DNA from 4 places in the Kluyvera sp. CRP genome. Region 1 is predicted to be linked to each of the others. Evidence: predicted binding sites of a transcription regulator. Region 1 holds the regulator's gene; each other region holds the start of a gene.
The links. The regulator Fur, encoded in region 1, represses iron uptake genes when iron is present. The targets are predictions, from matches to a motif close to ATAATAATGAGAACNACTATCAA.

Region 2: the regulator Fur is predicted to act here: its motif matches at 2,164-2,186, upstream of sufA (Fe-S cluster assembly scaffold SufA).
Region 3: the regulator Fur is predicted to act here: its motif matches at 2,572-2,594, upstream of sodA (superoxide dismutase [Mn]).
Region 4: the regulator Fur is predicted to act here: its motif matches at 2,071-2,093, upstream of bfd (bacterioferritin-associated ferredoxin).

What each region holds. Positions count from the first base shown of each region.
Region 1 is NZ_CP082841.1:2,624,296-2,629,680, reverse strand. Features, by position in the region: gene pgm (phosphoglucomutase (alpha-D-glucose-1,6-bisphosphate-dependent)) at 1-563, opposite strand, end outside; gene seqA (replication initiation negative regulator SeqA) at 602-1,174, opposite strand; gene ybfF (esterase) at 1,357-2,121, shown strand; gene ybfE (LexA regulated protein) at 2,251-2,544, shown strand; gene fldA (flavodoxin FldA) at 2,696-3,226, shown strand; gene fur (ferric iron uptake transcriptional regulator) at 3,519-3,971, shown strand; gene chiQ (ChiQ/YbfN family lipoprotein) at 4,093-4,428, opposite strand; gene chiP (chitoporin) at 4,479-5,385, opposite strand, start outside.
Region 2 is NZ_CP082841.1:3,432,040-3,437,424, reverse strand. Features, by position in the region: gene sufC (Fe-S cluster assembly ATPase SufC) at 1-240, opposite strand, end outside; gene sufB (Fe-S cluster assembly protein SufB) at 258-1,745, opposite strand; gene sufA (Fe-S cluster assembly scaffold SufA) at 1,756-2,124, opposite strand; gene K7B04_RS16240 (hypothetical protein) at 2,535-2,966, opposite strand; gene K7B04_RS16235 (hypothetical protein) at 2,975-3,343, opposite strand; gene K7B04_RS16230 (hypothetical protein) at 3,792-4,313, opposite strand; gene K7B04_RS16225 (nuclear transport factor 2 family protein) at 4,524-4,859, shown strand; partial or broken gene K7B04_RS16220 (DUF1272 domain-containing protein) at 4,980-5,202, shown strand; gene K7B04_RS16215 (class I SAM-dependent methyltransferase) at 5,278-5,385, opposite strand, start outside.
Region 3 is NZ_CP082841.1:1,030,833-1,036,217, reverse strand. Features, by position in the region: gene rhaB (rhamnulokinase) at 1-445, opposite strand, end outside; gene rhaS (HTH-type transcriptional activator RhaS) at 749-1,585, shown strand; gene rhaR (HTH-type transcriptional activator RhaR) at 1,658-2,509, shown strand; gene sodA (superoxide dismutase [Mn]) at 2,668-3,288, shown strand; gene yiiM (6-hydroxyaminopurine reductase) at 3,295-4,032, shown strand; gene cpxA (envelope stress sensor histidine kinase CpxA) at 4,113-5,385, opposite strand, start outside.
Region 4 is NZ_CP082841.1:1,586,580-1,591,964, forward strand. Features, by position in the region: gene fusA (elongation factor G) at 1-691, shown strand, start outside; gene tuf (elongation factor Tu) at 761-1,945, shown strand; gene bfd (bacterioferritin-associated ferredoxin) at 2,128-2,322, shown strand; gene bfr (bacterioferritin) at 2,395-2,871, shown strand; gene K7B04_RS07370 (A24 family peptidase) at 2,855-3,334, opposite strand; gene rpsJ (30S ribosomal protein S10) at 3,710-4,021, shown strand; gene rplC (50S ribosomal protein L3) at 4,054-4,683, shown strand; gene rplD (50S ribosomal protein L4) at 4,694-5,299, shown strand; gene rplW (50S ribosomal protein L23) at 5,296-5,385, shown strand, end outside.

The DNA of each region.
Region 1 (5,385 bases):
ACGCCGTTCAGATCGGCGGCCAACAGCGCGTTAGCGCGGTCTTCAACCACTTTGGTGACGTTGGTATCAGCCGGGCCACCGTTTGGCGGGTTGTACTTGATACCACCGTCTTCCGGCGGGTTGTGGGACGGCGTAATGACAATGCCATCGGCCAGCGGGCCGCCTTTCTTGTTGTGCACCAGGATAGCGTTGGAAACCGCCGGTGTCGGCGTGAAACCATTGTTTTCCTGCACAATCACATCAACGCCATTCGCCGCTAACACTTCAAGTACGGAGATGAACGCAGGCTCAGAAAGCGCGTGCGTATCTTTTCCGACGTAGCATGGGCCCGAAATTCCATTTTTCGCGCGCTCTTCAGCAATCGCCTGAGCAATGGCCAAAATATGCTTTTCATTGAAGCTGTGACGACCTGCGCTACCGCGGTGACCGGAGGTCCCGAATTTCACCGCGTGTTCCGCATTGCTCACGTCCGGCTGCAGCACGTAGTACTGGGCCGTCAGTTGAGCGACGTTGATCAAATCACTCTGCTGTGCGGGTTGACCCGCACGGGTATGGTTTGCCATTGCCTGGTCCTTCTTATGCAAGGGTTAGATTGTCAGTATTAGATGGTACCGCAAACCTTCTCAATCAATTCCGCCGGGAATTGCATTGACTGCATGATGTGTTCGACCATGCTGCATTTACGGCCCGTATTGGTATTGGTAATGACCCAGTATGGCGTATCCGGAACCTGTTTTGGTTTCGTCTGATTGCCGTTTTTCAGCAGCGTTTGCTCGTCGGCAGCAAAGTAGACGCGGGTACGGCCATGAAGGGATTCGGTTGCCTCAGCAAACGCATTGTTGTCCAGAGAGTACAGCGTGGTCAGCACCAGCATGAAGCGGTTTACCGCTTTCTTCTGCTCTGCATACTCGTCGGAGAGCAGCAGTTCGCGCATGGCACGGACTTTATCTTTGGCGGATTTAACCGTTTTCACCTCAGCAACGGGGGCAGCAGCGGGCGCCGGAGCGGCAACCGTTTCTGCTTTGACGACCGGCGCGGCAGCGACGGCTGCGGGCTGGGAAGCGGCGGAGAATTTCAGCATACGCCGTAAAATGTCGGACGCGCTCTCGCCAATGCGCAGAGTGTGGGCTGCAATATAGCGATAGAGCTCGTCATCAACTTCGATCGTTTTCATCTTAATCCGGTGCGATAATTTTTCTGAATACAGTTTATTGGGATTATAAAGTCAAAACCCAACAGCGGGTAGCGCCAAACCAGGGGCACGGCAAAATTCGGATGAGTTCCTCACTTGCCCCTGAGCGTTAGAATGTTCAACATGATACCCTAACCCGACAATGCGAAAAAAAGAACTTTGCTATGAAATTGAATTTCCGAGCGCAAACTGCACAAAACCTGCACAATAATTCCCCCATCGTCCTGGTCCACGGTCTGTTCGGCAGCCTGGATAACCTCGGCATTCTCGCCCGCGACCTGCTTGCCGATCACGATGTCATTCAGGTCGACATGCGTAACCACGGTCTGTCGCCGCGTTCCGACGATATGAGCTATCCGGCCATGGCGCAGGATTTGCTCGATACTCTCGACGCCAACCAGATTGAGAAAGCGACATTCATCGGCCATTCAATGGGCGGAAAAGCGGTGATGGCGCTGACCGCGCTGGCCCCGGAGCGCATCGACCGCCTGGTGGCAATCGACATTGCGCCGGTGGATTACCACGTGCGTCGTCATGATGAGATTTTTGCCGCCATTAACGCCGTCACCAGCGCGGGCGTCTCCACGCGCCAGCAGGCAGCCACGGTGATGCGCGAGTATCTGCATGAAGAAGGCGTGATTCAGTTTCTGCTGAAGTCGTTTGTTGACGGTGCCTGGCGCTTTAACGTGCCGGTGCTGTGGGAGCAATATCCCCATATCGTCGGCTGGGAAACCATTCCGGCCTGGGAACACCCTGCGCTGTTTATTCCCGGCGGCAATTCACCGTATATCACCGAAGCCTATCGTGACGATCTGCTGGCGCAGTTCCCGCAGGCGAAAGCGCACGTGATTGCCGGGGCGGGTCACTGGGTTCACGCCGAAAAACCGGACGCCGTGCTGCGCGCCATTCGCCGTTACCTCGCTGAGTGATTAAAAATGCATCGACCGCGCGCCAGAATGGCCGTGGTCGTTGGCGTGCGGGTTCCACTGTTGTATGATTGCGCGCTGTCTGCACCGGGCACCGTCCGGTAGCTTGTTTCCCCGAAGTCACTCAGAACCATGGCAAAAGAACAAACGGACCGTACGACATTAGATTTGTTCGCAAATGAGCGTCGGCCGGGAAGACCCAAAACCAATCCGCTTTCGCGTGACGAACAGCTCCGCATTAATAAGCGCAATCAGCTCAAACGCGACAAAGTTCGTGGGCTTAAGCGCGTCGAGTTAAAGCTAAACAGCGACGCCGTTGATGCGCTCAACGAGCTGGCGGCAGCCCGTGACATGAGCCGCAGCGAACTCATCGAAGAGATGCTGATGAGCCAACTGGCGCTGCTGCACGGACAAGGGAAAGTCTGAAATATCCCCCCAGAACGCACTTTCATGTAGCAGAGTGTGCAGTACGGCACGATAGCTGTTTCCGCCCGCTTCTCTGTTCTGCTATGATTGCCCTTATCTGTGGGCAATAAGCCACCACCATATCATTAAGTTTCAAGAGGTTATTTTACTCATGGCAATCGTTGGCATCTTCTTCGGTAGCGACACCGGGAACACCGAAAATATCGCAAAAATGATTCAAAAACAGCTTGGTAAAGATGTCGCTGACGTTCACGACATTGCCAAGAGCAGCAAAGAAGACCTGGCAGGCTACGATATCCTGCTGCTGGGTATCCCAACCTGGTACTACGGTGAAGCACAGTGCGACTGGGACGATTTCTTCCCGTCTCTGGAAGAAGTTGACTTCAACGGTAAGCTGGTCGCCCTCTTCGGCTGTGGCGATCAGGAAGACTACGCGGAGTACTTCTGCGATGCGCTGGGTACGATTCGCGACATCATCGAGCCAAACGGCGCGACCATCGTTGGTCACTGGCCAACCGCAGGCTACCACTTCGAAGCGTCGAAAGGCCTGGCCGATGACGACCACTTCGTGGGTCTGGCGATTGACGAAGACCGCCAGCCGGAGCTGACCGCTGAACGCGTTGAAAAATGGGTTAAGCAGGTTGCTGAAGAGCTGCACCTCGACGAAATCAAAAACGCCTGATGATATTGAGGCGCGATAACAAATCGCGCCTCATTAATAGGTAAAAGCAATCAAAATAATAGCTACATTTTTTTAACTTTTCAGCGCATACCTGTACAATATCTTCTGATTTAGCGTAGGTTCATCGCTCTGTTTGTCGGTGACGCCTCGTTTTTGAAAGCTTAGTTTACCCAAGCCTTGCTGTTTTCATTTATCCAGGGTCATTCTATAATGAGACGCATTAAAACGGGTGAATTCTCTGTGATACTTTCGCTGATGGAAGTTAATCGTTTAGCAACAGGACAGATTCCGCATGACTGACAATAATACCGCATTAAAGAAGGCTGGCCTGAAAGTCACACTTCCACGGTTAAAGATTCTGGAAGTTCTTCAGGAACCGGATAACCACCATGTCAGCGCGGAAGACTTATACAAACGCCTGATCGACATGGGTGAAGAAATTGGCCTGGCCACGGTTTATCGTGTCCTGAACCAGTTTGATGACGCGGGCATCGTGACCCGTCATAATTTTGAAGGCGGCAAATCCGTTTTCGAACTGACCCAGCAGCATCACCACGATCACCTTATTTGCCTCGACTGTGGCAAAGTGATCGAGTTCAGCGACGAATCTATCGAAGCTCGCCAGCGTGAAATTGCCGCCAAACACGGAATTCGTCTGACCAACCACAGCCTTTATCTTTATGGCCACTGCGCTGAAGGCGACTGCCGTGAAGATGAACATGCTCACGATGGTGTAGAGAAGTAACTTCCCCCCTCGTTAAAAAGCCAGCGCCATGCGTTGGTTTTTTTTTGCCCTTCGTTCGCATTCAGCCATAAAAAAACCGCTGCAAGCAGCGGTTTTTTCAGTTATTAGCATTCGCCTTATCTTATGGCTTCACGGTGTTATTGCTGCGAATTTCCTGCCACATCTTATCGCATTTGGCTTTTACGGCCTGGTCGTTACCGGTACGGGTTGCCTGAATACACTGCTGGTAATCCAGCACGCGTACGGATTCCTGATTAGCAAACTGTTCATGCTGTTTCTCTTTTTTCAGCACGTTCAGCACGCTCTGGCAGGCCTGGATTTTGTCCGGATTGCCTTCAGCGGTGTTAATGCACGCGCTGTAGGCATCCTTCAGCTTACTGTCTTCTTTCGGCGTGGATGGCTGAGCGCAAGCGGTAAGGCCAGCGGCCATCAGGGCAACAATAATCAGTTTTTTCATACGATGAGCCTCTTAGCGGCGGCAGAGGCTTCCCCCTGCCGCATCATGCATCAGAAAATAGTGAACGGTGCGATAACCATGAATTTCACGTCACGCTCATCCTGGAAGATGTTGCCGTAACCACCGCCCCAGCTTGGGATGTCGGAGTGGTTGTCGTACTGAGTGAAGTGCAGTTTGAAGAGGGTACCCTTCGCGCGGCCTTCCTGTACGGTATACATGGCATCCAGGCTGTATGCAGATTCTCTGATCGTATTGTTTTTGTTGTAGTAGGCATCCGGGTTCATCTGCCAGGTCGCTGGTTTCGCATCCCATGCATAGACGTAGGATGCACCCACTGCCCAGCCAGGAAGATTCCAGTTCTTCAGGTCATACATACCACCGAAGAAGACCGCTTTTTCGCCGTTGGCGTTGAAGTCAGAGCGGTTATCCCACCAGATATCCAGACGACCGTTAGATGACGCGTAGGTCGGGGTCATACGCTGCAGGAAGTAGCCCTGCTGACCGTCAGCCTTAACCCAGGTCCCTTCCAGACGGAAGTCGAACACTTCGTTCAGCTTATAGCCAAATGTTAACGCCTGCAGCCACGCGGTGCCGTCGTAAATGTCGTTCACGCCGTGATCGCTCACTTTGTCACGGGTACCGTAGAACTGGTAGCTGGTGGTCAGCGGGCCGCCAGGGATATCAAATTTGTAGCTTGCTTTGGCGAAGTACTGGTCGACATAACCTTCCGCCTGACCGAATGCCGCTTCCAGCACCAGGTCATTTTTAAAATCGTATTTCGCACCAATAGAGTGCAGGTAATCAACTTTGGTCTTCTTATCATTCTGATAGAAGTTATCCATCTCCAGATGCCATGGCGCCTTATACTCATTGGTCCACATGTAGGAGAAGCTCAGCGCGCCATTGTCGCCGTAGTCAAAGTTTGCCCCGGCTTCAGCGCCCTGGTAAGTACCCGGC
Region 2 (5,385 bases), 810 kb from region 1:
AATGCCTTCGCCAGCGCGTTCTTCTGGCGAGAGCGCCAGCAGATCGTGCCCCTTAAAGGTCACAGATCCTCCCGTTACGCTGTAGTCTTCTCGGCCCGCCAGCGTCGCGGAGAGCGTACTTTTCCCGGAGCCATTCGGCCCCATAATGGCGTGCACCTCGCCCGGGCGCACGTTCAGGCTCACGCCACGCAGGATCTCTTTTTCATCAACGGAGACCTGTAATTCATTGATATTCAACATATCGTTTCCCTTAATCCTTAACCGACGCTGTGTTCAAGGCTGATAGCCAGCAGTTTTTGCGCTTCCACGGCGAACTCCAGCGGCAGTTCCGAGAAAACATCCTTACAAAATCCATTGACGATCATTGAGATAGCATCATCTTCGCTAATCCCGCGCTGCAAACAGTAAAACAGCTGATCTTCGCCAATACGTGACGTGGTGGCCTCGTGCTCCAGCTGCGCGCTGTTATTACGGCACTCCACGTAGGGGAAAGTATGCGCGCCACAGTCAGGGCCAATCAGCATCGAATCGCACTGGGTGTAGTTACGGGCGTTGGTCGCCGTCGGCATGATTTTGACCAGACCGCGATAGCTGTTCTGGCTGTGCCCGGCGGAGATCCCCTTCGAAATAATGGTCGATTTGGTATTTTTGCCAATGTGAATCATCTTGGTGCCGGTATCGGCCTGCTGATGGCCGCTGGTCAGCGCCACCGAGAAGAACTCGCCGACCGAGTTATCGCCGCGCAGAATGCAGCTGGGGTATTTCCAGGTGATCGCCGAGCCCGTTTCCGACTGTGTCCAGGACATCTTGCTGTTTTCGCCTTCGCACAGCGCGCGCTTGGTCACGAAGTTCAGGATCCCGCCGCTATTGTTATCGCCGGGGAACCAGTTCTGCACGGTGGAATATTTCACTTCCGCGTCTTTATGAATGATCACCTCCACCACCGCCGCGTGCAGCTGATAGCTGTCGCGTACCGGGGCCGAGCAGCCTTCAATGTAGCTGACATAGCTGCCTTCATCGGCAATCAGAATGGTGCGTTCAAACTGGCCGGTTTTCTCCGCGTTGATGCGGAAATAGGTCGACAGTTCCATCGGGCAGCGCACGCCTTTGGGGATATAAATAAAGGTACCGTCCGACGCCACCGCGGCGTTCAGCGCGGCGAAGAAGTTGTCATTTTCCGGCACCACCGTGCCGAGATAACGTTTGACCAGCTCGGGATGTTCGTGAATCGCTTCACCGAACGAGCAAAAGATAATGCCCTGCTCCGAGAGCTTTTCCCGGTAGGTCGTCGCGACCGAGACAGAATCAAAAATCGCGTCAACCGCGACCTCTTTCCCCTCACGCACCGGCACGCCCAGTTGGTTAAACGCGGCCTCCACCTCATCGGTTAAAAAGCTGCTGGTCCCGGTCTGCTGCTGCGCGCCGGGTTCAGAGGCGCAGCTATCGTCGCAGTTCCCGCAGGACGGCGCAGAGTAATAGCTGTAATCCTGGTAATTCAGCGAATCGTATTTCGCTTTTAGCCAGTGCGGTTCTTCCATCAAAAGCCAGGCGCGGTAAGCCTTCAGGCGAAATTCCAGCATCCATTCCGGTTCGTTGCGCCTGGCAGAAATCGCCCGCACCACCTCTTCGTTGATGCCTTTCGCCAACTCATCGGTTTCCAGCTGGGTGAAGAACCCTTCTTTATAGTTCAGCGGGCCACCGGCCCAGGTCTGGACATCGTCAGTTGCGTCAGTATTACGCGTCATCATGTACCGCCTATACTCCGAAGCTTTCGCCGCAGCCACATTCGTTCTGCGCCTTCGGATTATGATATTTGAACAGCTGATTCAAACCTTCGCGCACGTAATCCACTTCCGTGCCGTCAATAAACGGCATTGCGCGTAAAGGCACCCACAGCTTCGCGCCGTCGGATTCAAACAACAGATCGTCTTTATCCGGCTCGCTTACCGCGTCCAGCACGTAGCCAAAGCCCGCGCAACCGGTCTGCTTCACCCCTAAACGCACGCCCTGAATCGTTGGCTGCTGTTTGACCAGCTCACGAATATGCGCCGCGGCCGACGGCGTCAGCGTAATGCCACGCCAGGTCACATCGTTGGGATCGAAGGTTCCTGAATGTAAATCCATAGGTCTACCTCATCAGTGGAGCCACAAAGGGTTAACGTTATGTTAGTGATAATGATTATCACTTCAACCCGCGCCGCGTGGGGATATTCCACGCGGCCCCCTTTCCTCAGGCCTTTTTATAAGCATAGACCCTGTCGTCACGCGTGAGTGGGATAGCGAATTTTTTATAATGAATTGAAAAATAATGTATTTATGATGGATGCCGGGCAAAAAATGAAGGAGCGCTAAAGATGCATAGCCAATACCTATTTATTTAATCGGTTTTGGCGTGTTCTGTGAATCAAGGGGTTAGAGGATTATCAATGAGTTATGGGGTTGTTCTCGAACTAAAATCAGGGCCAGACTTTCAGTTCTGGCACACCATGTTGCACTGGTCTGGTATGCCACTATGCAGAATTCACTCAGTTAACTTAGTACGTACAACCATTACCAGAGTAATTGGCATTAATTATTTTACTATTTACTGACTCAAAAATAATCGTACATGTATAATTTACTGTCCCACCTGCCCTGCCCCCAGTACTTGTTGTGTAGGCCGTATTACCCTGCACAACGGTGGTATAGTCAGGAGCTTTGCCTGGCCGATTTACATTGTAATTGGCTTGGTAAGAGAGAAATCTGTGACCATCAACATCATATGTTTTTTCAGGTGGGCCTAATTGCTGAACTAACTGCAAATCGCTCCAACCTATCGTACTTTTAAGCTCTGCATCTAGTTCAGCTTTCGTTGGACGTTTTCCTAATACAGACTCTGTGTATCCAGTCATAAAACTGTTCACTGCGCCCCCACATCCTGAAAGGATGGCGCTTACCAAAAATACGAATGTTAGATTCTTAATCATCTCATCACTTACTTTGTTCGGGTACATATGACAGCTGTTGAGCCGAGCACTTTATCATCCCACGGCCCCTTAGAATTCGTTTGATCTAGTTCCGTTGTCAAAAGTGAATAATAACCACCGCCCATAAATCTCAAATCTATAGTGGTTGTCAGCGAGGGATTCCCATGGTGCCCCTGCGCCTGGAGACGATCGGCGCTAAGCGCTGAAATTTCCGCATCAAAATCACCATTAATCACAACATGTTTGTTATCAACAACATGAACTGTCACTCCCGTTTGACATTCAAAATTCATAGGATGTTGTACATCAAAAGGAGCGTAATCGGCCATGACCATCATCGGAGATATCATAACAAGCCCAGCTAAAATGATTTTCATTTTTATAGAACCATCAGAAAGGAGACATAGGTTAGCATGGCTCTTTTTGTTAATAATTGCTCTATATCATCTGTTAGGCGTCATTATCTACTTGCAAAACTCAGCAGATTCGCCGGCGCTCGCGCCTTAGCAACGGTGTTGGCACTTTCAAAAAAACACCCGGCGTAGCAAGACATGAACAGAACGTAGACCCTTGTCGTAATGGCCATACTTCGAATTGACCACAGACTCCGCTTCATATTGAAGCACCGTAACCTTGCTCCAGCCGAGGTTGCTTATGTTGACTATCTCTATCTCCTCACGTTGATGCGAGAGCGGTATGCACGAAATTCAGCCTTTCGGGCAGATTTAACAACAACACATCGAGGATTTTCCGAAGCCTGAAAATGAAAAAAGCTGCCTCAGGCAGCTTCAGGGGATAAAAATAAGAAACGTTAAATAAGAAGGTTTAACCTTTATCGCTTAAAATACAGTTCCCCTTTTCGATCGGCGTTCTAACATCAGAACCTACTGTATCGTTAGTAATGCTGTAAGTTAATTTTTTAGCTTTCTTATTGAAAGTCATTGTCACCGCAGGCCCCGCTATCATCTTTGCAGCGTTCATATTGCCAAACACATAGATGTCTTCAAGCTGACCCTCATCGTTTGGAACAGAGCCGTTGAAATAGAGCTCAATACCGTAATGGTCACCCAGTCGGTCTTTCCAACTGGCATAGCGGTGCCATCCATCTTCTTTTTCTACATCCTGCCAGGTGACTATGGTGCTTTTTTTAGAATGCTCAGGGGCACATTTGAAAACGAATATCGTCGGTTGATTAGCGGCTTGTGCGGTGTTCATCAATAATAATGCAGCAAACCCAAATATAATTTTTTTCATGACATGACCTAAAGCAAAAAGGATATTGTACACATCCAGGCTGTAATGATCATTTACAGATATAAAAAAGTCCCACCGTAGCGGATTTTCCATTCACTCGTGGGTAAATCTGGGTCAGATTACAGGGGTTTTATCATTGAGATTCCGGCAGATAAAGCTCTGCTTCTATACCCCCCCCTACTGCGCCAGACATAAACAGCGTTCACAACACATCACAGAATAAAATCCATCTTGTGCCCTCGCCCTTCATATGATTTTATATGCAATGATAAGGCATAATAAATCAATAATGGGAGCGCCTGTATGTCCGTAGAATCGATCGCCCAAGCCCAGTTTGACGCATATAACGCTCATGACATTGAAGGGTTTATTTCTTGCTTTTCAGAGGAGTTTAAAGGTTACCGGATGCCTGCAGAATCGCCTTCAACAACAGGCAAAGCGTCTTTACGTGAGTTTTACCTGAATAATCGTTTTAACAATCCCGAACTAAGAGCAGAGCTTATTTCCCGAACAGTATTAGGTAATAAAGTGTTCGATCATGAGTTGATATACGGTTTGTCATCTACGCCCCTGGAGAGTGTGGCGGTTTTTGAAGTTAAAAATGAACTGATTACAACGGCATGGTTCTATTTTCCGTAACGAGAAAGTGCCCAGCTATTCTCAGTAATCATCAGATCGAAACGCATGCGACTAACCAATTGTTCCATCTTTTGATTTTGGAACCTTCTGGTCATGCTCATTTAACAACAGGAGAACACCATGCTCGAACTCCGCCCTAATTGCGAATGCTGCGGATCTGCCGCCGGAATCGCCAGAGGCGTACATTTGTTCGTTCGAATGCACCTTTTGCATTGATTGCGTTACTCAGCGGCTTGACGGTCATTGCCCCAACTGTGGTGGCGAGCTGGTGCGACGCCCAATACGTCCAGCGGCAGCCCTCTTACGACATCCCGCATCCAGCCTACGCCGCTATAAACAATAGACAGGCATATGTTCTTTTTCGTTAATTCATGGCTGCGCGCCCGACACATACAGCGCGTCAACCATGTATTCTCGTTTATGACTTATCCTTTTTTTTCAAAAGCCTGTACCAATGAGAATCAGCCTCCCGACGATAATGACGGTCTGCGCTTACCAGCTCAAAATATTGGCCAAATACTTTCTC
Region 3 (5,385 bases), 1.6 Mb from region 1:
CCGGCTGTTGTTCAACCAGCGCGCGCAGTTGATATAGCGTATTGAACGGCAGGAACTGAATGCCGCTGCGGCGGTAAATATTGCTTTTACCTAACTGTTCCATCGCCATGGCCATCACGCCGTCGGTGCGGCTGTCGCGATAGGCGACCGGCAGACCGACACGCTGGCCATTTTTATCCAGCAGCACGTAGTCAACGCCCCAGGTGTCAATACCGATGCTGTCGATACGGATGCCTTCATCGCACACCTTGTTAAGACCGGTGCGGATTTCTGCTTCCAGGCTGTCGATGTTCCAGGTATCAAAACCATCCTGCTGATGCAGGCTGTTCGTGAAACGGTGGATTTCGCGCAGTGAAAGCAAACGCGACCGGGCATCGTAGCGCGCCAGCATTACGCGTCCGCTTGAAGCGCCTAAATCGACGGCCACACAATGGCGAAAAGTCATGGCAAAAGTCCTTCTGAGAGTCATTACCGCTCAGTCTAAAAAAAGGACACCGCCACTACCTTCTCGTTACTGACAGACGCTATTGGGCGCTGGCAAGAAAGCAAAGATGAACGTGAGAGAGTTCACAAATTCCTGCGATCATGCCGCTTTCAGGGGGTGTGATACTGACCGCATTTCCCGAACTTTCCGGCTGTTTCTTGAAAAAACGACCGGGTTTGCGCGCTTTGCTGTCAAAACGTCAAGGTGAGAATCCTCAGCGGATATTACTATCCTGATAACATTTCTCATCTGGTGGGCGTTGTTATGACCGTATTACACAGCGTGGATTTCTTCTCTTCCGGTAAGTTGCCTGTTGCGATCGAACCTCGACTTCCTCAGGCGGCTTTTCCTGAGCATCATCATGATTTTAATGAGATTGTTATTGTTGAGCACGGCACGGGTATTCATGTGTTCAATGGTCAGCCGCATACCATTTGTGGTGGCACCGTTTGCTTCGTACGCGACGTCGATCGCCATCTGTATGAACATACCGACAATCTCTGTCTGACCAACGTGTTATATCGTGCCCCGGATGCTTTCCAGTTCTTGTCAGGTCTGAACAAACTGCTGCCGCAGGAACTCGATGGCCACTATCCTTCCCACTGGCGTGTTAACCAGAGTACGTTACAGCAGGTGCGAGCGATTGTGGGTCAGATGGAAGAAGCCAATGACAGTACAGATATGATGTCGCTGGCCAACCGAGAAATTCTGTTTATGCAACTGCTGGTCTTGTTACGTAAAGGCAGTCAGGTGCAAGGCGCTATCGATAACGATGCCCGACTAAACCAGTTGATGGCGTGGCTGGAAGATCACTTTGCTGAGGACGTATGTTGGGAAGGGTTGGCCGAGCAGTTCTCGCTATCGCTACGTACGCTGCACCGCCAGTTGAAGCACTGTACCGGCCTGACGCCGCAGCGTTATCTGAACCGTCTGCGGCTGATTAAAGCGCGGCACCTGCTGCGCCACAGCGATGAAAGCGTGACCGATATTGCTTACCACTGCGGGTTTGGTGACAGTAACCACTTCTCCACGCTGTTCCGTCGCGAATTTAACTGGTCGCCGCGCGATATCCGCCAGGGCCGGGATACGCTGCTTCAGTAACGCGAAGGCAATCACCGTTTTTTACCGCAAAACGGCTAATAATAGTGAGTTGTTAGTCGTTGAGGTATCAGCGTGTCAGGCCAGTTAATCCTTCGAAAAGACGAGTTTTTCGCCAGTTCCGCGCAGGCCGTCGCGGTGGCGGATCGTTATCCGCAAAACGTTTTTGCTGAGCATACCCACGAATTTTGCGAGCTGGTGCTGGTCTGGCGCGGCAACGGCCTGCATATCCTCAATGACCGTCCCTACCGTATTACCCGTGGCGATCTGTTCTATATTCGTGCCGAAGATAAACACTCCTACGCTTCGGTTAACGATTTGGTTTTGCAGAATATTATCTATTGCCCCGAACGCCTGAAGCTTAATCTTGACTGGGTCAGCCATATTCCTGGATTGCGCGGTTCGCCCTGGGTGCCGCACTGGCGCATTGGCAGTACCGGAATGACACAGGCGCGGCAGATTATGACCCAGCTGGAGCACGAGAGCCGCAAAGAAGACGCGCTGGCAAACCAGATGTCTGAACTGCTGTTTGCCCAACTGGTGGTGTGCCTGAAGCGCTATCGTTACGCGACGGATAATCTGGCGGCAACGCAAAGCGAAGCGTTGCTGGATAAACTGCTCACCGCGCTGGCGGGCAGCCTGAACCGGCCTTTCGTATTGGATTCCTTCTGTGCGCAGCAGGGATGTAGCGAGCGAGCGCTACGCCAGCAGTTCCGCAGCCAGACCGGCATGACCGTAAACCATTACCTGCGCCAGCTGCGCATTTGCCATGCGCAGTACCTGTTGCAACACACTGAGCTGCTGATTGGTGAAGTGGCGATGCGCTGTGGGTTTGAGGACAGCAACTACTTTTCCGTGGTGTTCAACCGCGAGATTGGCATGACGCCGGGGCAGTGGCGTCAGCGCAGTCGTATCCCAGTCAATTAACCTGAATGCCGCGTGTTATCAGGGGCATAACAAATTGTTATAACCTTATAAAAACTACGGCATTGATAATCATTTTCAATATCATTTAATTAACTATAATGAACCAACTGATTACGCGGCGTTTACAGGTTTGCCGCCCGACAATAATGGAGATGATTATGAGCTATACCCTGCCGTCACTGCCTTATGCGTACGATGCCCTGGAACCGCACTTCGACAAACAGACGATGGAAATCCATCACAGCAAACACCACCAGGCTTACGTGAACAACGCTAACGCAGCGCTGGAGAGCCTGCCGGAGTTCGCTTCTCTGTCTGCTGAAGAACTGATCGCGAAACTGGATCAGCTGCCGGCGGATAAGAAAACCGTTCTGCGTAACAACGCCGGCGGCCACGCTAACCACAGCTTCTTCTGGAAAGGCCTGAAAAAAGGCACCACCCTGCAGGGTGATCTGAAAGCGGCTATCGAGCGTGACTTCGGTTCCGTTGACAACTTCAAAGCTGAATTCGAAAAAGCAGCAGCAACCCGTTTCGGCTCCGGCTGGGCGTGGCTGGTGCTGAAAGGCGACAAACTGGCTGTGGTTTCTACCGCTAACCAGGATTCCCCGCTGATGGGTGAAGCCATTTCCGGCGCTTCCGGCTTCCCGATCGTGGGCCTGGACGTTTGGGAACACGCTTACTACCTGAAATTCCAGAACCGCCGCCCGGACTACATCAAAGAGTTCTGGAACGTGGTGAACTGGGACGAAGCAGCAGCGCGTTTCGCCGCTAAAAAATAATTTGCATTGCACGTCTGTAGAAGCGAGTCTGATGACTCGCTTTTTTTGTATCCGCGTAAGGAGCAGCAGATGCATTATCCGGTTGACGTGTTTATTGGCAAAATTCGTGACTATGACGGCAGCCGCCCGAGTGCTATCGCCAAGGTGCAAATCGACGGCGAGCTGGAACTGACCGAGCTGGGACTGCTTGGCGATGAGCAGGCCGAAAAGAAAATCCACGGCGGCCCCGACCGCGCGCTGTGCCACTATCCCCGCGAACACTATGCCGAGCTGATTCGTGAATTCCCCGAACAGGCCGAGCTGTTCTGCGCCCCCGCTTTTGGTGAAAATCTTTCGACGGAAGGCATGACCGAACACAACGTGTTTATCGGCGATATTTATCGCTGGGGTGAGACGTTGATTCAGGTCACCCAGCCGCGTTCTCCGTGTTTTAAGCTCAATTTCCACTTTGCTATCAGCGATATGGCTTCTCAGATGCAGCGCAGCGGCAAGGTGGGCTGGTTGTATCGGGTGATTGCGCCGGGTAAGGTTTCCACTGACGCTCCGCTGGAGCTGGTGTCGCGCCTGAGCGATGTTTCGGTGTATGACGCTGCCGCCATTGCCTGGCATATGCCGTTCGATGACGACCAGTATCACCGCCTGCTGAGCGCAGCCGGGCTGTCCATCAGCTGGAGCAGAACCATGCAGAAGCGTCGTCTGAGCGGCAAGATTGAAGATAACAGCCGAAGATTGTGCGGCAAGTAGGCCTGATAAGCGCAGCGCCATCAGGCGGTCAAACGCCCATGGCCCAAAAAAATCGGCCTGCATTCGCAGGCCGATGGTTTCTAGGTTCGCTTGTACAGCGGTAACCACAGCGTCAGGCGCAAGCCGCCGAGCGGGCTGTCATCAGCCTTCACCCAGCCGCGGTGCTGCTGCATGGCGCTTTCAACAATCGCCAGCCCCAGTCCCGTACCGCCAGACTCACGGTCGCGCGCTTCATCGGTACGGTAAAACGGGCGGAAAATCTGCTCGCGATCTTCCGGGCTTACGCCTGGGCCATCGTCGTCCACGTGAACGGTAACGCCGTCTTTATCCACCGAGAAGCTCACGGCGATTTTCGTGTGCGAGTAGCGCAGCGCGTTACGGACGATGTTCTCCAGCGCGCTTTCCAGCGCGTTCGGGTTGCCGTACAGCGGCCACGGCCCCGGCGGATAGTCAACGTTGAACGTTTTACCCATCTGCTCGGCTTCGAACGCGGCGTTATCCAGCACCTCGCCCCACAGCTGATTCGCCTTCAGCGTCTCGCTCACCAGTGCGCTTTTCTGCTGATTTCGCGACATCACTAACATGTCGTTGATCATGCTATCCAGACGTTGCGCTTCTGTCTCAATACGCTCCAGCTCTTTGCTTTCACCGCTGCGGCGACGTAGCAGCGCCGTGCCCAGTTGCAGACGCGTTAACGGCGTGCGCAGCTCGTGGGAGATATCGGAAAGCAGACGCTGCTGGGAGGTCATCATCCGTTCCAGCGCCATCACCATCTGGTTAAAGCTGGCCCCTGCCGCCAGAAACTCCTGCGGCCCGGATTCCAGTTCGGGATGCTGGCGCAGGTTGCCCTGAGCGACTTCATCCGCGGCATTTTTCAGCTTACGTGCCGGTTTTGCCAGGCTCCACGCCAGCCACAACAGCAGCGGCGCGCTGACCAACATGGTGACGATCAACAGCAACAGCGGCCGGTCGAACAGCAGGTTGATAAAGTCAGACTGTGAACTGCTGGCCGGACGGATTAAGTACAACTGATAGTTATCTTCACCGTCACGAATCGAAAATGGCCCGACTAACTCCACGCGCCCGTATTTCTTCTTCTGCGGATGGTCGGCGTTGTCCGACTGTCCGATAAAGTTACGGATAATCTGCATTTCGTTGCGTTCTGCGCCAATCACGCGGCCTTCGCTGGTGACCAGCAGCAGACGCTGGCCCGGCGGAGCCCATTTATCAATCGCGCGGAACAGCCGACGCCACCACATCAAATCGTTGGGGGGATCGTTGGCCAGCTCTTCTTCAACGTGCTGTTCGATCATGATGCCCTGACGCTGCTCGCTATCCAGCAGTTCAGTCATC
Region 4 (5,385 bases), 1.0 Mb from region 1:
TGAATTCAACGTTGAAGCGAACGTCGGTAAACCTCAGGTTGCTTACCGTGAAGCGATTCGCGCGAAAGTTACCGATATCGAAGGTAAACACGCTAAGCAGTCTGGTGGTCGCGGTCAGTACGGTCATGTTGTTATCGACATGTACCCGCTGGAGCCGGGTTCCAACCCGAAAGGCTACGAGTTCATCAACGACATTAAAGGTGGTGTAATCCCTGGCGAATACATCCCGGCCGTTGATAAAGGTATCCAGGAACAGCTGAAATCTGGCCCGCTGGCTGGTTACCCGGTTGTTGACATGGGTGTTCGTCTGCACTTCGGTTCTTACCATGACGTTGACTCCTCTGAACTGGCGTTTAAACTGGCCGCTTCTATCGCCTTCAAAGATGGCTTTAAGAAAGCGAAACCAGTTCTGCTTGAGCCGATCATGAAGGTTGAAGTAGAGACTCCGGAAGAGAACACTGGTGACGTTATCGGTGACTTGAGCCGCCGTCGTGGTATGCTCAAAGGTCAGGAATCCAACGTGACTGGCGTTGTGATCCACGCTGAAGTTCCGCTGTCCGAAATGTTCGGTTATGCGACTCAGCTGCGTTCACTGACCAAAGGCCGTGCTTCTTACTCCATGGAGTTCCTGAAGTACGACGATGCGCCGAACAACGTTGCTCAGGCCGTTATTGAAGCCCGTGGTAAATAATCCACAGGATTAAAACCTAAGTCCCGTGCTCTCTCCAAAGGGGAGAGCACTATAGTAAGGAATATAGCCGTGTCTAAAGAAAAATTTGAACGTACAAAACCGCACGTTAACGTCGGCACCATCGGCCACGTTGACCACGGTAAAACTACCCTGACCGCTGCAATCACCACCGTACTGGCTAAAACCTACGGCGGTGCTGCTCGTGCTTTCGACCAGATCGATAACGCTCCGGAAGAAAAAGCTCGTGGTATCACCATCAACACTTCCCACGTTGAATATGACACCCCGACCCGCCACTACGCACACGTAGACTGCCCGGGGCACGCCGACTATGTTAAAAACATGATCACCGGTGCTGCTCAGATGGACGGCGCGATCTTGGTTGTTGCTGCGACTGACGGCCCGATGCCGCAGACTCGTGAGCACATCCTGCTGGGTCGTCAGGTAGGCGTTCCGTACATCATCGTGTTCCTGAACAAATGCGACATGGTTGATGACGAAGAGCTGCTGGAACTGGTTGAAATGGAAGTTCGTGAACTTCTGTCCCAGTACGATTTCCCGGGCGACGACACTCCGATCGTTCGTGGTTCTGCTCTGAAAGCGCTGGAAGGCGAAGCAGAGTGGGAAGCGAAAATCATCGAACTGGCTGGCTTCCTGGATTCTTACATCCCAGAACCAGAGCGTGCGATTGACAAGCCGTTCCTGCTGCCGATCGAAGACGTATTCTCCATCTCCGGTCGTGGTACCGTTGTTACCGGTCGTGTAGAGCGCGGTATCATCAAAGTTGGCGAAGAAGTTGAAATCGTTGGTATCAAAGAGACTGCTAAGTCTACCTGTACTGGCGTTGAAATGTTCCGCAAACTGCTGGACGAAGGCCGTGCTGGTGAGAACGTTGGCGTTCTGCTGCGTGGTATCAAACGTGAAGAAATCGAACGTGGTCAGGTACTGGCTAAGCCGGGTTCTATCAAGCCGCACACCAAGTTCGAATCTGAAGTGTACATCCTGTCCAAAGACGAAGGCGGCCGTCATACTCCGTTCTTCAAAGGCTACCGTCCGCAGTTCTACTTCCGTACTACTGACGTGACTGGTACCATCGAACTGCCGGAAGGCGTAGAGATGGTAATGCCGGGCGACAACATCAAAATGGTTGTTACCCTGATCCACCCGATCGCGATGGACGACGGTCTGCGTTTCGCAATCCGTGAAGGCGGCCGTACCGTTGGCGCGGGCGTTGTTGCTAAAGTAATGAGCTAATTATTTATTAATTAGCTTTGAGCTTAAAAAGGGCGCTTCGGCGCCCTTTTTGCTTTTTATGGTTTTATTCCGCCTGTATTGCGCACGATTTGTTCGTGTATTTCCTCGTTGTTTTTCGTTCCGGTATTGTAATCATAATTATTCTCACTTACACTTTGTTCAGAAATTGAACGGGAGTGGGTATGTACGTTTGTTTGTGTAATGGCGTCAGCGATAAAAAAATTCGCCAGGCAGTACGCCAGTTTCATCCGCAGTCTTTCCAGCAATTGAGAAAATGTATTCCTATTGGAAATCAATGTGGTAAGTGTGTTCGTGCAGCCCGAGAGGTGATGGAAGACGAATTAATGCAAATGCCAGAGTTCAAAGAGATTGCCTGAAGCCGGATTTCTTTTTTGACATCCCCGTAGGCCGTTCTACGCTTCAATAAGTGGAAGCGGAGGGTCTATATAATGAAAGGTGATGTTAAGATTATAAATTATCTCAATAAATTATTGGGAAATGAGCTTGTCGCAATCAATCAATACTTTCTCCATGCGAGAATGTTCAAAAACTGGGGCCTGATGCGCCTCAACGATATTGAATATCACGAATCCATCGATGAAATGAAACACGCTGATAAGTACATCGAGCGTATTTTGTTTCTTGAAGGGATCCCCAATCTTCAGGATCTTGGCAAGCTGCATATCGGCGAAGATGTCGAAGAAATGCTGCAATCTGACTTAAAACTGGAACTGGACGGCGCAAAAGATTTGCGTGAAGCCATTGCCTACGCCGATAGCGTCCATGACTACGTGAGCCGCGATATGTTGATCGAGATACTCACCGAAGAAGAGCACCATATCGACTGGCTGGAGACGGAGCTGGATCTGATTGGCAAAATTGGCCTACAGAATTATCTGCAGTCGCAAATTAAAGTTGAAGATTAATCGCCGCCAGGCCGGCGATAATAAAACCCGCAGCCCCCAGAAATGGACCGAACGGCAGCGGGTTTTTTATTGTCTGTGCTGACCGTCTCCAGATGGCCTGACTCAGGATGTAAGTGCCGGCCATTGCGCAGGCTGTAACAAGCAGTACCGGTAATGATTGCCACCCGTGCCACGCCCCCAGGGCCGCAAGATATTTTACATCCCCGTACCCTAAGCCCTCACACCTGCGTATTGCTCTGTATCCCCAGTAAAACATGCTCATAATGCCGTAGCCGGCAAACACCCCCCAAAGCGCATCGCTGAGAGCCGCCGGATGCAGACTGAGCTGGAATAGCACCCCAGTCCACAGTAAAGGGCAGGTCAGGCGGTTTGGCAGCAGACCGGTATGGGCGTCATGCCAGCACAGGGCGCCGCTGAGCAGCGTATAAAGAATAAAGAAGGGTAGATCGAAAAGTGTCATCATTATAAGTCCGGTTTGGAAAAGTGGATGCAGTGTGCAAAGGGAGGGGGGAGGTTGGCAAAAGGGAATCTCTTTGACTGCGAGGCGTCATCCGGACAAAGAGGCGAGCTTGTAGGTTTGCACATCGTTTTGCGTAGCGCGCTGCAGGATATGGTGATTAATTTATAAACACGGCTTGCTTCACATGGGTATTTGTGTATAATGCGCGGGCTTGTCTAATATTGACAGGCGGTTCAATCTGAACCAGGTACTGCGTAAGCGATACCAGACAATGTTCCCAATTGGGGAACTCTGTAAGAACGGTTACACTCTCCCATCAATCGTAATGGGTTTGAGGAGTAACTATTTCGTCTATAAAATAATTGGAGCTCTGGTCTCATGCAGAACCAAAGAATCCGTATCCGCCTGAAAGCGTTTGATCATCGTCTGATCGATCAATCAACCGCGGAAATCGTCGAGACTGCTAAGCGCACTGGTGCGCAAGTCCGTGGTCCGATCCCGCTGCCGACCCGCAAAGAGCGTTTCACCGTTCTGATCTCTCCGCACGTTAACAAAGACGCGCGTGATCAGTACGAGATCCGTACTCACAAGCGTCTGGTTGACATCGTTGAGCCAACTGAAAAAACCGTTGATGCTCTGATGCGTCTGGACCTGGCTGCCGGTGTAGACGTGCAGATCAGCCTGGGTTAATCAGGTCATCGAGCGATTGAGAGGTTGATACAATGATTGGTTTAGTCGGTAAAAAAGTGGGTATGACCCGCATCTTCACTGAAGATGGCGTATCTATCCCAGTAACCGTTATCGAAGTTGAAGCAAACCGCGTTACTCAGATCAAAGATCTGGCTAACGATGGCTATCGCGCTGTTCAGGTTACCACTGGTGCTAAAAAAGCTAACCGTGTAACTAAGCCGGAAGCTGGCCACTTTGCTAAAGCTGGCGTAGAAGCTGGCCGCGGCCTGTGGGAATTCCGTCTGGCTGATGGTGAAGAATACACCGTAGGTCAGAGCATCAGCGTTGAACTGTTTGCTGACGTTAAAAAAGTTGACGTAACCGGTACCTCTAAAGGTAAAGGTTTCGCTGGTACCGTTAAGCGCTGGAACTTCCGTACCCAGGACGCTACTCACGGTAACTCCTTGTCTCACCGCGTTCCGGGTTCTATCGGTCAGAACCAGACTCCGGGCAAAGTGTTCAAAGGCAAGAAAATGGCAGGTCAGCTGGGCAACGAACGCGTTACTGTTCAGAGCCTGGACGTAGTACGTGTTGACGCTGAGCGCAACCTGCTGCTGGTTAAAGGTGGTGTTCCGGGTGCGACCGGTTGCGACCTGATCGTTAAACCAGCTGTGAAGGCGTAAGGGGATAGCAATGGAATTAGTATTGAAAGACGCGCAGAGCGCGCTGACTGTTTCCGAAACTACCTTCGGTCGTGATTTCAACGAAGCGCTGGTTCACCAGGTTGTTGTTGCTTATGCAGCTGGTGCTCGTCAGGGTACTCGTGCTCAGAAGACTCGTGCTGAAGTAACTGGTTCAGGCAAAAAGCCGTGGCGCCAGAAAGGTACCGGCCGTGCGCGTTCAGGTTCTATCAAGAGCCCGATCTGGCGTTCCGGTGGCGTGACCTTCGCTGCTCGCCCGCAGGACCACAGTCAAAAAGTTAACAAGAAGATGTACCGCGGCGCGCTGAAAAGCATCCTGTCCGAACTGGTACGTCAGGATCGTCTGATCGTTGTCGAGAAGTTCTCTGTAGAAGCGCCTAAAACTAAGCTGCTGGCACAGAAACTGAAAGACATGGCTCTGGAAGATGTGCTGATCATCACCGGTGAGCTGGACGAAAACCTGTTCCTGGCTGCGCGCAACCTGCACAAGGTTGACGTACGCGATGCAACTGGTATCGACCCGGTTAGCCTGATCGCCTTCGACAAAGTCGTAATGACTGCTGATGCTGTTAAGCAAGTTGAGGAGATGCTGGCATGATTCGTGAAGAACGTCTGCTGAAGGTGCTGCGCGCACCGCACGTTTCTGAAAAAGCGTCTACCGCGATGGAAAAAACCAATACCATC